DNA from 4 places in the Solibacillus sp. FSL R5-0449 genome. Region 1 is predicted to be linked to each of the others. Evidence: riboswitches for the same ligand, from Rfam matches in the RefSeq annotation. Region 1 holds a riboswitch; each other region holds the start of a gene.

Region 1 (2,206 bases):
TCCGGTACCGTTCGAAAAACGTAGAATTACTAAGTTATGTACGTCCCGCGGAGAAACATTTTGAAACGATGAAGGAAAACGTCATTGCTTATTTACCAGAAAACTCTTCTGCTATTAATCAATTTTTAGAAAGAGAAGATATAGAAGGTGACAGTGCGGGACTTGCCGCTGTGTTAAGCGCTCTTATCGAAAATGGTGACGTTAATAATAATGTGCCGATTGCTGTAACAGGAGCGATTGACAGCAAAGGAAATGTAAAAGAAATCGGTTCGATTAAAGCGAAAACTTTAATTGCCGAACAAAGCGGTTTCTCTCATATTCTTCTACCTGTGGAAAACGCAGAAGAAGCGAAGAAAGTAAAAAAAGATGAGCAGCTAAATATAAACATTATTGCGGTGGCGTCTATAGATAATGCTGTAATGGAAATTATGAGGCTCAATAATGAGTAACCTGTGCTTGCGTGTGCTGAAAAATTAATTGTAATCAAGAATGGTCCTATCATTTTTTTATCTACTATGTTATTTTTATAATAATTTAATAATTTGCAATTTAAATAAGTGCTTACAGAATTTTGTAAGGTAAAAGGGAAATTAGTGAAAGACTAATGCAGCCCCCGCTACTGTAATAGCTGATGAAATCACAATAAATCACTGTCGTAATGATGGGAAGATGTGAAAGTAAAACGAAGCTTAAGCCAGGAAACCTGCTTATTCAATCGATACTTACTTTTCGGAGGGAGAAGTATAGGCGAAACTAGTCATTGTTTTTGTGTATTGAAACAATATCCATAATTAATTTCACATGCCTGTACCTCTTTTTCGATGAGAGGTAGAGGCATTTTTATTTTATTGGGATATTTACAGTATGGGAGGAGATTTTAGTGCAGGCAATTATGATTCAAGGTACAGCATCCGATGTGGGAAAAAGTGTACTATGTACAGCGCTTTGCCGCATTTTGGCAAATGACGGTTATCGAGTGGCTCCATTTAAATCACAAAATATGGCGCTTAATTCTTATATTACAAAAGACGGTGGGGAGATTGGGCGTGCACAGGGGGTTCAGGCAGAAGCCGCAAAAATTGACGCAACAACGGATATGAACCCGATTTTACTTAAGCCTAAAGGGGATATGATATCGGAAGTGATTTTCAACGGAAAACATTATGCCAATATAGATGCGCTAAGTTATCGTGAAAATTTTGTGGAAACAGTCATGCCTGAAGTTCGTTCTTCACTTGCCCGTTTGTCGGAGAGTTATAATGTCCTTGTTTTGGAAGGCGCGGGAAGTCCCGCGGAAATTAACTTAAAAAACCGGGACATTGCCAATATGCGCATGGCACATGAAACCGACGCCGCCGTAATTTTAGTTGCCGATATTGACCGGGGCGGTGTTTTTGCTTCAATTGTCGGGACATTGATGTTATTGGACGATGCGGAAAGAGCCCGTGTCAAAGGAATTGTTATTAATAAGTTTCGTGGAATGAAAGAATTGCTGAATGATGGAATCGGCTGGCTTGAAGAATATACAGGAATTCCTGTACTTGGTGTTATTCCGTATTTTGATATTCACATTGAAGCTGAAGATTCGCTCGCTTTATCCAGCATGCGTTTTAAAAAGCCACAATACTATGAATTTGCGATTGATGTTGCAGTTATCCGGTTTCCGCATATTTCGAATTTTACCGACTTAGACCCGCTCTTTGAAGAACCGGATGTAGGCGTGCGCTTTGTTACGGCACTGAGTGATTTGAAAAATCCGGATGTCGTGATTTTACCAGGGACGAAAAATACGGTGGAAGATTTTTTATGGCTTCAGCAAACCGGGTTAATGCAAAGGATTTTACAGTTAGCGAATCAAAATGTTCGTATTATCGGTATTTGTGGAGGTTACCAGATGCTAGGTGAAATAATCCGTGATGAGCATGCGGTTGAAAGCACAGGAGGCACATATTTAACTTTAGGTTTGCTGCCTATTGAAACAACATTTATTACTAGTAAGCAAACAGTGCAAGTTTCCGGCAGAAGCTGTACAGGTCATGAAATTGAAGGGTATGAAATTCATTTAGGGCGCAGTGTAGCAACAAAACCAATGAAGCCTTTCATCCAATTTTATGACGGCAGGACAGATGGTATCTATACGGAGCAAGTATTTGGTACATATGTTCACGGGGTTTTCCAAAACCGTCCGTTTACTCGCGATTATTTT
Region 2 (2,206 bases), 350 kb from region 1:
CCGATTTAATGAGCTATTTATTCGGCTCTGTATCTGCGGTATCACGCCAGGATTTATATGTTGTACTGGCAATTGCAGTCGTCGTCGTTTTATTTTTAGTGCTGTTTTTCAAAGAGCTTTTCGTATTGTCGTTCGATGAGGAATATGCGAAGGCGAGCGGTTTGCCGGCGAAATGGATTCATTTATTATTTATGATTGTTGTCGCACTCGTCATCGCAGCAAGTATGCGCATTGTCGGAATTCTGCTTGTTTCAAGCTTAATGACATTACCGGTAGCTGCAGCGATGCGATTGGCTCGCGGCTTTAAAGAAGCGATCATTTTAGCGATTGTATTTGGCGAGCTGGCCGTAGTGATCGGACTCGTTTCTGCCTTTTACCTGAACTTGGCACCGGGTGGAACAATTGTTGTCACATCCATTTTGATTTTGCTGTCAGTAATTTTAATTAAAAAACTTGTATTGAAATTTTCAATTAAAACGGAAGGGGAAGAAGTACTGTGAATGCAGCGCGCGCGTGGGAAATATTAAAGGATAATGGCTATAAAAAGACGGATAAACGAGAGTTGATTTTGGGTATGTTTGCAGCTACAGACAAATATTTGACTGCCCGTGATTTGCTGTCAGTATTGAAAAAAGATTTCCCTGGGATGAGTTTTGATACAATTTACCGTAACTTGGCCACTTTTGTGGAGCTTGATATTTTGGAAGAAACAGAATTAAACGGTGAGCGCAATTTCCGCATGCATTGCGAGTCGGATCACCATCATCATCATTTTATTTGCCGTGATTGCGGAAATGTAAAGGAACTGTCTGTCTGCCCGATGGAAATGCTCGGTGAAAAGCTGCCGGGTTATGCTGTTGAGGCCCATAAATTTGAGATTTACGGGAAATGTCCGGATTGTTTATAGGAAACTGAAAATATTTTATTTGCATAATTTTTTTTATATGCTAAAGTGATTAAGACAAATTGAATAAATTTGCAGGAAAAAGATGCATTATGCATAAATGGGAATTCGGTGCAAATCCGAAGCTATATCCGTAACTGTAAGCGTTGATGAAAATAAGTGTGATACCACTGCTAATATGGCGGGAAGGTACTTATGAGTAAAGTGAAACGCAGAGCCAGGAGACCAATCTTTTTCTTATCGTAACATCCCTCTTCGGAATTAAAGAGAATGTACGGCAGTCACGGATCGAATGAGCATTATTGTGCCCTTTTTTGATTTTTGAAGCCATCCATTTTCTTGGGTGGCTTTTTTTCGTACCCTTGATAATTTCGGTGAGGCACTACTTGAAGTGAGGAGAATTTTTATGAAAAAGGATATTCGTTTTTCCTGCTATCCGTTTATGCGGGAAAAATCAAGCTGTGTCGATTATGAAATCCGTACCGATTCTTTAACAACACGAATTGGTACAGTATTTCCGACATTAGTTGATGATGCATCCGGACATGTCGTTTTGAAGGACTTAAGGATGATTCAACCGTTAGCCTATCATGCGAATGGTTCGGTCCGCGGCAAATTGGCCATTACATCTGAGGATCTGCAATGGCTCAGTGATCGATACGATTATTATGTAGGTGAAGTCAGAGAGTCGATTCAGCAGTTTGTACTGCCACAAGGAATCGAAAGTGCCGCAAGACTGCATATTTGCCGCAGTGAGGCGAAAAAGTCTTACAGGGCATTACATAAAGTGAGCGAAGAACGGGAAGTGGATGAAATTCTGTTTGATTTTCTTGGATTGCTTGCCAATGTATTTTTTGTCATGGCAGTGTATATGAATCAGCAGCATCAGCAAGAGGAAATTCCATTTATCTCAAAATCCTATCCAACGAAAAAGAAAAAAGGAGTTACAACAAATGAAATTTAATAACAAATGGATCGTTGCTTTAGCGGCAACATTATTACTGGCAGCATGTAGTTCAGATGAGGAAAAAACTGATGGCAAAGTGGAAAAAGAAGAGCAGGCTACATCGAAAAATGATGGAGCACCGTATACAGTTGTTGATGATCGCGGAGTTGAAGTTACATTCGATGAAGTACCGGAAACAATTATTTCTCTACAGCCAAGCAATACAGAAATTTTATTTGAACTGGGCGTCGGGGAACAAATTATCGGTGCCACAGAATTTGATACATATCCGGAAGCCGCACAAGAAATTGAACGTGTGTCGACTTCTACTGTCATTAATGCAGAGCGAATTCTGG
Region 3 (2,206 bases), 970 kb from region 1:
AATCGTTACTGGGATAAACAAAAGCTCGACTGGTTTGGCGAACAGATCGCAAATGGCGCGACAGTTAATCGTGCGGTAAGTGAGTTTGCGATGGGAAGCCCTGTGCGAGGAGGACGTCCGGGGACTTCCGCAAAACGAGATGGTGATTCCTATGTAATTAATGGACGTAAAAACTATACGAGCGGTGCACCAGATCTCGATTATTTTTTAGTATCGGCATGGATTGAAGATGAAGGCCAGTTAGGATTTTTCCTTGTTCCGAAAACGGCTGAAGGGGTATCGGTCGAAAATACATGGGATGTAGCATCAATGCGCGGTACGGGAAGCGATGATTTAGTGCTCGATAATGTACGTGTTGATCAAACAAACTTGGTGGAAATCCCGAACTATTCAACCGGCTTTAAGCTGAACGGCTGGCTGCTGCTTATCCCGGCGACTTATTTAGGGATTGCGCAGGCAGCACGCGATTACGCGGTAGACTTTGCGAACAGTCACTCTCCGAACAGTATTCAAGGAACAATTGCGCAGCTGCCAAATGTGCAATCACTGATTGGGGAAATGGATTTGGCGTTGACGAAAGCACGCTTTACAATTTACGGTGTCGCAAGGCTTTATAATGATCCGATTAAAAAGGCGACATTAGTGAATGAAATCAATATTGCGAAACATGTAGTGACAAATACAGCAACCGAAGTGGTTGATAAGGCGATGCGTCTAGTTGGGGCGAAAAGCCTGCAAAGATCCAACCCGCTTCAACGCTATTACCGTGATGTACGTGCAGGTTTGCACAATCCGCCAATGGATGATATTACAATTAAACGCTTAGCTGAAACGGCAATTGAAAGAAACTTGAAAGAGAGAAAATAAACAGTTCTTTTATTCGTGATTTCTACAAATTTAGATAAATTATCTGAAATTTTAGCGAATGAGCATACTTTTTTTCGAATATCCGCTATAATAGAGCTATTAATTATATATGGACGATAAAGGTTCTTACTCGATAATGAATTGAGTAAGGAGTAAAAGGGAAATCGGTTCAAATCCGATGCGGTCCCGCCACTGTAATTGCTAGTTGAGAGCAATATGCCACTGAAAAACTTTCGGGAAGGCGCTCTTCAACGTTTATGCATAAGCCAGGAGACCTGCCTTTATAATGCCCTAGATTAAACCTACGAGGATAGGATGTGGCGGATAAATTCTTTTTGTTGAATTTTATTTGCATGCGTAAAGCTTCCTTCGTTTCTAGTAGGGAGCTTTTTATTTTTGTAGAAAATTATAAAACGAGATCTCAGGAGGTTTTTATTTTGAAAAAATGGCAACTGCTTTCTTCCGCAGCATTACTGACATTAACATTGACTGCATGTAATTCGGAAAAAGCAACAGATGAACAACCGGCAAACGATATGGCGGAAGTAACAGAAAAAGCACAATTCCCGGTAACGTTAACAGATGCTTTGGACAAAGAAATTACACTTGAAAAAGCACCGGAACGCATCATTACATTAACACCATCGAATACAGAAATTTTATTCGGCTTAGGATTAAATGATGAAATTATCGCTGTAAATGACAATGATACATATCCTGAAGAAGCATTGACAAAAGAATCGGTTGGCGGCATGGAGTTCAATTTAGAACAAATAATCGGTCTGCAACCGGATTTAGTCTTAGCACATGAATCCGGAATGTACAGCTTCAATGAACAGGCAATTGCGCAGCTTGAATCAGTAGGTATTCCTGTATATGTTGTAAAAGATGCAAAAACATTTGAAGAAACGTACGAAACGATTGAACAAATCGGGCAGCTGACAAATAAAGAACAAGAAGCAAAAGAAATGATTGCCTCCATTAAAGAAGGAATCGAAGAAATTGAAGTGAAAGTAGCACAGCTGGAAGAAAAATCTGTGTTCATCGTAGTTGGAACAGACCCTGATCTTTATGCAGCAGGTGAAGAGACATTCATCAGTGAAATGCTGGACGTGTTAAACGTAGAAAATGCTGTCCCGGAACTAGGATGGCCGATGTACAGCTCTGAACAATTTGTAAACAGCAATCCGGATGTCATTTTAGTTACGTATGAAAGCGATATGGCGGCAATCGAGAAAAATGATGCGTATGCCGAAATGGATGCAGTGAAAAACGGCAATGTGAAGTTAGTCGATGGCGATACGACAAGCCGACAAGGTCCTCGTATTGTTGAAGGCAT
Region 4 (2,206 bases), 350 kb from region 1:
CGCACTTATGCTCTTGGCAGCAACCGTTCTCACAGCTTGCAGTAATTATCAGTTTAAACCGACGACAAACTTTGAAATTAGCGGGTTTACGATGACCGATCACCGGAATGATGAGGTGACACTGGAAAGTCTAAAAGGGGAACCATGGCTGGCGATGTTCATCTTTACAAGCTGTACAACGATTTGCTCGCCTATGACGATGAATATGACCCGGGTGCAGGACCACCTTGAAAAAAAAGGTCTGGAAGATTATAAAATTGTCGCGTTTTCAGTTGATCCTGACTATGATACACCGGAGCGTCTGACAGAATATTTATCGCGTCATAAACCGGTAGACGAATCAAAATGGCATATGCTGACAGGATATGATCAAAAATTTATCGAGCAGTTTGGCAGAAACTCATTTAAAACTCCTGTCCAGGCAATTGAAGGGAATTCACAAGTTATCCACGCCGATACATTTTTCCTCGTGGATGAAAAAGGAATTGCCGTAAAAAACTATTCAGGTTATGGTACTGGAGAAGATGGTGTTCCATATGAAACGATTGCGAGTGATATGGAAGCACTCATTGATGAACGTTTAAATTAATAGTGGAATGATAGATTAACTTGCGGAAAAAGTGCTGTAACTTTTAACGCAAGTTTTTTTGTGGAGTGGGTGTTGGTCTAATAAAATATTAAATGTGCTAATAAACCCGCTGATTTTCTAATAAGTTACGGAATGTCTAATATAGTTGCGGGATACGCCAAAATCAGTTCCTGTTCAGCTAAAAAGTACGCCAACTCTTCTAAAATCACCTGCAGAAGTGCTAATATAAATCAATTTCTTCTAAAAAAAAGCACAATGGCATCAACCGAAATTGTTCAAACCAGAAATTGAGAAAGCAATAAATAAAAAGAATTTTCAAAACTCAAATTCTATGATATAGTATACGAAATTACATACTGTGTAAGTTACGGTGCTTGTGAGAACAAGCTGAAAAGGGAAACCAGTGAAAGTCTGGTGCTGTCCCGCAACTGTAAATCGGAGTTCGTGATATTCAACCACTGTCTATTGATGGGAAGGATCACAAGAACGTTGATGATGAGCCAGGAGACCTGCCGGAAACTAGTACACGCCAATACCTACGTGGAAATAGGTGGTGATTTTGTGCGAAAGTGAGACAACATCCTTTGATAAAACAAAGGTTTCTTTTGTCAATCTCTTAAACATTCACACCCCTCTTTCATTTGGAAAGAGGGGTTTTGGTTTTTATGTAACAAATTTAAGGAGGAATTGTTTATGAAAACAGCAGTAATTGGCTACCCTTATATTGGACAGAATCGTGAATGGAAGCGTATAACAGAGGCATTTTGGAAAGAACAATTATCTTTGGAAAGTTATGAACAGGAAATGAAAAACTTACGTATCGCTCAACTTCAGCAGCAACAGGATTTGGGGCTGGATATTTTAACAGTAGGAGATTTTACATATTATGACCGCATGCTTGACTTAGCCGTTATGTTTAATATGATTCCATCTAGATACGACCACCTTTCCCTGCAGCATCATTTAACAGCGTATTTTGCAATGGCGCGCGGTGCTGAAAATGTGGTGGCATGTGAAATGACGAAATGGTTCAATACGAATTATCACTATATTGTACCGGAATACGAGGGACAGCAACTGGCATTGCAACACAATGTTTACGCGCAATATATTCAGGAGGCAATCGAAGCATTCGGCACAATCCCTCGTGTGACTATTATCGGTCCTTTTACCTTTTATAAACTTACAAAAGGTGTAGGTGACGCACAAAAACAACACTATATTCAGCAGCTGGTAAATGTGTATAAAGAGTTGCTTCAGTCGTTGGAAGCAAGCGGTGCAACTTCGATCCAGCTTGAAGAACCAAGCCTTACAAAAGACCTTACTTCCGAAGATATTGCATTAGTTCAGCATTTCTATCATCAAGTATTAAAAGGACTGACTGTTGAAATGATCTGCACAACATATTTTGAAGCGTTATCCGACTATGAAACAATTATTAAATTGCCTGTTGATGGCTTTGGACTGGACTTTGTTCATGGAAAAATTGAAAATATAGCATCGTTAAAAAAATTTGCTTTCCCAAAAGATAAAGTTTTATATGCCGGAATTATTAATGGTCGGGATATATGGAGAGCCGAGTTGCAGAAGCAGTTGGCGCTAGTCGCGGAAATACGA

Evidence for each region. Region 1 has a riboswitch for cobalamin ahead of MKY27_RS07190 (cobyric acid synthase). Riboswitches for the same ligand answer to the same signal wherever they lie in the genome.
Region 2: another riboswitch for cobalamin. It lies ahead of MKY27_RS05445 (hypothetical protein); the one in region 1 lies ahead of MKY27_RS07190 (cobyric acid synthase).
Region 3: another riboswitch for cobalamin. It lies ahead of MKY27_RS02610 (ABC transporter substrate-binding protein); the one in region 1 lies ahead of MKY27_RS07190 (cobyric acid synthase).
Region 4: another riboswitch for cobalamin. It lies ahead of metE (5-methyltetrahydropteroyltriglutamate--homocysteine S-methyltransferase); the one in region 1 lies ahead of MKY27_RS07190 (cobyric acid synthase).

Annotation. Positions count from the first base shown of each region.
Region 1 covers NZ_CP150239.1:1,488,316-1,490,521, forward strand. Annotated here, with positions in the region: gene MKY27_RS07185 (S16 family serine protease) at 1-449, shown strand, start outside; cobalamin riboswitch at 539-726, shown strand; gene MKY27_RS07190 (cobyric acid synthase) at 881-2,206, shown strand, end outside.
Region 2 covers NZ_CP150239.1:1,142,133-1,144,338, forward strand. Annotated here, with positions in the region: gene MKY27_RS05435 (metal ABC transporter permease) at 1-500, shown strand, start outside; gene MKY27_RS05440 (Fur family transcriptional regulator) at 497-907, shown strand; cobalamin riboswitch at 971-1,153, shown strand; gene MKY27_RS05445 (hypothetical protein) at 1,311-1,868, shown strand; gene MKY27_RS05450 (helical backbone metal receptor) at 1,858-2,206, shown strand, end outside.
Region 3 covers NZ_CP150239.1:518,396-520,601, forward strand. Annotated here, with positions in the region: gene MKY27_RS02605 (acyl-CoA dehydrogenase family protein) at 1-867, shown strand, start outside; cobalamin riboswitch at 971-1,165, shown strand; gene MKY27_RS02610 (ABC transporter substrate-binding protein) at 1,305-2,206, shown strand, end outside.
Region 4 covers NZ_CP150239.1:1,834,359-1,836,564, reverse strand. Annotated here, with positions in the region: gene MKY27_RS08940 (SCO family protein) at 1-589, shown strand, start outside; cobalamin riboswitch at 941-1,121, shown strand; gene metE (5-methyltetrahydropteroyltriglutamate--homocysteine S-methyltransferase) at 1,283-2,206, shown strand, end outside.